Regions from separate parts of the Comamonas sp. w2-DMI genome, predicted to be linked through region 2. Evidence: riboswitches for the same ligand, from Rfam matches in the RefSeq annotation. Region 2 holds a riboswitch; the other holds the start of a gene.
The links. A riboswitch is a leader RNA that binds a small molecule or an ion and turns the genes downstream of it on or off. The one in region 2 is predicted to bind cobalamin.
Positions count from the first base shown of each region.

Region 1 (2,196 bases), on a different contig from region 2:
GCCCGTGCCGGCGAGCAGGGCCGTGGCTTTGCCGTGGTGGCCGGCGAGGTGCGCGCCCTCGCCCAGCGCAGCGCCGAGGCAGCCAAGGAAATCAAGCAGCTCATCAATACCAGCGTGGAACGCGTGGAGCGGGGTTCGCAACTGGTCGGCAAGGCGGGGGATACCATGGCGGAAGTCGTCACGGCCATCCGCCGCGTAACCGACATCATGGGTGAAATCAGTGCCGCCAGCCATGAGCAGAGCACCGGCATGGCCCAGATCGGCGAGGCCGTCACCCAGATGGACCAGACCACGCAGCAGAACGCCGCGCTGGTGGAGGAGATGGCTGCCGCTGCCAGCAGCCTCAATGGCCAGGCGCAATCGCTGGTACAGGCCGTGGCGGTATTCAAGCTGTCTGCAGACGAGCAACCGCCAACCGCAGCCATTGCGCCTTCTCGCGACCGGGCGAAGGTACCTGCAAAGCCCATGCGCACGCCGCCAAACCCCGCCTCTGCAGCACAGGCTGTGCTGCGCCGCCCCGCCAGCGTTTCCGAGCCCGTGCGAAGCGTTGCACAGGCAGCCGGAAAGGAAGAGGAGAACTGGGAAGTTTTCTGAAGCGCTCCAGGGCGAGGGACCAAGGGCGCTGAGAAGCGCTCTGCCCAACCATGCTTTGCGGCCCGGGCAAAGCACTCCGTCAATACCAGGACAAAGGGCTTGCAGGAGCCATCATGCAAGCCCTTTTCTCATATGCAGGCGAAAGAGCGCCAACTGCCACGGCGGCCCGCCGCTGGACGCCCTGGCTGCCGCTGGCGTGTGGATCGCTGCAGTCCGGCCGGCTGCTAGAATCTGCCCGCGCCCGCAAGGGCGCTTCGTTTCGGCAGGTGCTCGCTTCTTGGAGCGAGTGAAACGGGAACAAGGTCCGGTCGCCCATGACCGCATGCCTTGGCTGCCCCCGCAACGGTATGCAGGAAAGCACCCCCAGCAAGACGCCGCAGGCGCTTGCAGCCACTGGACCGGCTCTTCTTTCGCTTCGCGAATGCCTGAGCCCCCGGGAAGGCGGGATGTGGATTCAGCGATGGATCGCCTGCGAGCCCGGAGACCGGCCCGCCGATGACTTCCTGTGCCGGCGCATGCGTCGGTGCTTGCTACAACTGTCTGCGGGGTGCGGATGGCAGCCGGAATGCAACAGACTTTGCCGCCCGCGGCAAGGCCGTTGCCTGCGCAGCTTTCCCATCAGGCGGTTTCAGCCTTTTGTCGAAATGCGCAACACATCAACACGCTTTCCGGCGTTTGCCTCTTCCCTTTTCCATCCTCCGTCTGTCCTGCGTGCCCGCGGCACTGCGCTGCAACTGGCCCTGCTGTGGCCGGCCGCCGCGCTGGCGCAACAGACCCTGCCCGAAGTGACGGTGCAGGAAACCCGGCAGGCCGACGCCCCGCTGGAAACGGACCGCCGGGCCCTATCTGCAGCGCATGTGGATGTGCGGGTCCTGGAACTGCCCGCCAGCGTCAGCGGTGTATCGGCCGTGCAGATGGCCGAGCGTGCGGACCATGGCGTGGTGGAAGCCGCGACGCGTACCGTGGGCCTGTCGGCATCCAGCGAGCCGGGCAATGGCGGCCTGTCGTTCTCCAGCCGCGGTTTTGCGGGCCCGAATTCGGTGGGCGTGGCCGAGGACGGCATCATGCTGGGCGTGGCGGCCGGCACCATCGCTTATCCCGACAGCAGCTGGGGGTACGAACGCCTTGACGTCCTGCGCGGCCCGGCATCGCTGATGTATGGCAGCGGCACCATGGGCGCCACCGTCAATGCCGTGCGCAAGCAGCCCGAACGCGAGCGCTCGGCCGAGCTGCTGCTGGGCGCCGGCAGCCGTGGCACGGTACGTGCAGGCCTGGGCAGCACCGGCGCCATCGGCGATACGCTGAGCTACCGCCTGGACGCCTATGGCGAGCGCTCCGATGGCGAGCGCCCGCTCGACAACTCCCAAAGCGGCAAGCTGATGAGTGCGTTGCGCTGGACACCGCGCAGCGATGTGACCGTCGATCTGACGGCGGACATCAGCAACCAGGCTCCGTCGCGCTACTTCGGCACGCCGACGGTGGATGGACGCGTGGTGCGCGAACTGCGCAACATGAACTACAACGTGAGCGACAGCGACCTCCACTTCCAGGATCGCCGCTTCAAGGCCGGGGCCGAGTGGCGGGTGAACGACCTGATCACCG
Region 1 is NZ_JBANEL010000003.1:269,260-271,455, forward strand. It holds gene V8Z74_RS05740 (methyl-accepting chemotaxis protein) at 1-594, shown strand, start outside; cobalamin riboswitch at 847-1,101, shown strand; gene V8Z74_RS05745 (TonB-dependent receptor) at 1,239-2,196, shown strand, end outside.
Region 1: it holds a riboswitch for cobalamin, as region 2 does, so the genes downstream of both, V8Z74_RS05745 (TonB-dependent receptor) here and V8Z74_RS21090 (FecCD family ABC transporter permease) in region 2, are expected to answer to the same signal.

Region 2 (2,196 bases):
CAGGGTCTGCCCGATGAACGATGCCTCGCCCGCTGCGGCCATGCCGCTGTGCAGTTCGAAATAGACCTTTCGGCCCTGCCACTGGCGCGGCACCTGGCGTCGCAGCGCATCGATCCGGTCGCGGGTCTGCTGCCACAGCCTGGTGCCCCGGCCCGGCCGGCCCAGCAGCATGGCCAGGGTCTCCAGTTCCTGCGCCATGTCGTCATAGGTCTGGGCATTGAGCGTCAGCACCGGGATGCCCAGGCTTTCCAGCCGTTCGTCCACCTTGTGGTTGGGGCGTGCCAGCACCACGTCGGGGCGCAGCGCCACGATGCGCTCGATATCGGGGTCTCTCAAGCTGCCCACCTTGGGGATGGCGGCGGCCTGCTGCGGCCAGGTCGAATACCGGTCCACGCCCACCAGCGCATCGCAGCCGCCCAGCGCGCAGATGGCTTCGGTAAAAGACGGCTGCAGGGAAACGATGCGGCGTGCCGGCCCTGCCAGGGCGATGGCTTTCTGGCGGGCATCGACCAGCTCAATGGCCCCCTGCGCGGCGGCTTGAACGGGCTGCGCCAGCAGGGAAATGGCCGAGGTCAGTGCCAAGGCCTTGAGGTAGTCGCTCATGTCGCAGCCGCAAGCTCAGGAGAGAAGGGCCGGATTCTATGTCAGCAAGTCGGGACGGCAGCCGCCGGGCGGCCTGGCTTGCTGCCCTATACTGTGCGGCGCATTGCAGAACGCCGGCGGCTTTGTCCAGGACGGGCCGCTGTTTCGGCATGCATGCAACAGGTGCCCGGGCGATGCCCGGGTTCAACGGGAACAGGGTGCAAAGCCCTGGCTGCCCCCGCAACGGTAAGCAGAGAAAGCCGCTTCAGGGCGCCTTGCAACGCAAGGGCCGGCCACTGATGTCCCACGTGGCCCGGCGGGCGCGCGATGGCATCGGGAAGGCGAAGCGGCGGCTCCCAGCCATCTGCCAGCCCGGATACCGGCCTGTTGGGCGCCGCGTGGCATGTGCATAAGAGCATGCCCTGCGGCATTGCAACGACCGTCTGCGGGGCGCAGCGTGGCGGCAGCAGGCTTGGCGGCGGGACCCTGGCGGTGCCCGGTGCTGCAGCATGAGTCCGCCAGCCGCAGGCAGGCGGCCGACTCCATGGGCCATCTTGAATTGCTTCATCTTTCTGCCATACCCCTTGCCATGCCAAGGACCATGGTCCCTGCGGACGGCAGCGGCAGCCGTGTTGGATGCCCGGCGCGGGGATCCGGCTGCGCGGGGGGGGCGAATGCCATGACCTCCGGCGCGATGTCCGCATTCCGGCAGCAGCGCCGCCGGCTTGCCGGCTGGCTGGCGGCACTGCTGGCCTTGCTGCTGCTGTCGTTGGCGCTGTCCATCACGCTGGGGCCTGCGCATGTGGAACCTTGCAAGGCATGGCAGATCGCGCTGCATGAGCTGGGCTGGCGGCTGGGGCTCGATCTCGCTGCAGGGGACTGGAGCCCGGCGCAGTACCAGATCGTCTGGCGCATACGCCTGCCGCGCGTGCTGCTGGCTGCACTGGCCGGGGCGGGGCTGGCGCTGGTCGGCGTGGCCATGCAGGCCATGGTGCGCAATCCGCTGGCCGATCCGTATCTGCTGGGCGTTTCCTCGGGCGCTTCGGTCGGCGCCGTCACGGTGCTGGCCTTTGGTGCCCTGGCCTTTGCGGGCGAGCTGGCCCTGCCGCTGGGTGCCTTCGGCGGCGCACTGGCAGCCTGTGTGGCCGTCTACCTGCTGGCCCACGCAAGCGGGCGGATTCTGGCTTCGCGGCTGATCCTGGGCGGCGTGGCCATCGCCTACTGCCTGGGCGGGCTGACCAGCCTCATCGTGCTCACTGCCGGCCAGCGCGAACTGGCCGGCTCCGTGCTGAACTGGACGCTGGGCAGCCTGGCCGGCGCCCGCTGGGATGCACTGGGCCTGCCTGCCGCTCTGCTGCTGGCCGGCATTGCCTTGCTGCTGGGCCAGGCGCGCGCGCTCAATGCATTGCTGGCCGGCGAGGAAAGCGCGGCCACGCTGGGCGTGGACACCACACGCACGCGGCGCCGGCTGTTCCTGCTGGTTTCGCTGGTGACCGGCACCTTGGTGGCGGTGTGCGGTCCCATAGGCTTTGTCGGCCTGATGGTGCCGCATGCGGCGCGCATGCTGGTGGGCTCCGAGCACCGCCGCGTGCTGCCCGTGGCGGCGCTGGTCGG
Region 2 is NZ_JBANEL010000025.1:935-3,130, forward strand. It holds gene V8Z74_RS21085 (ABC transporter substrate-binding protein) at 1-603, opposite strand, end outside; cobalamin riboswitch at 747-984, shown strand; gene V8Z74_RS21090 (FecCD family ABC transporter permease) at 1,262-2,196, shown strand, end outside.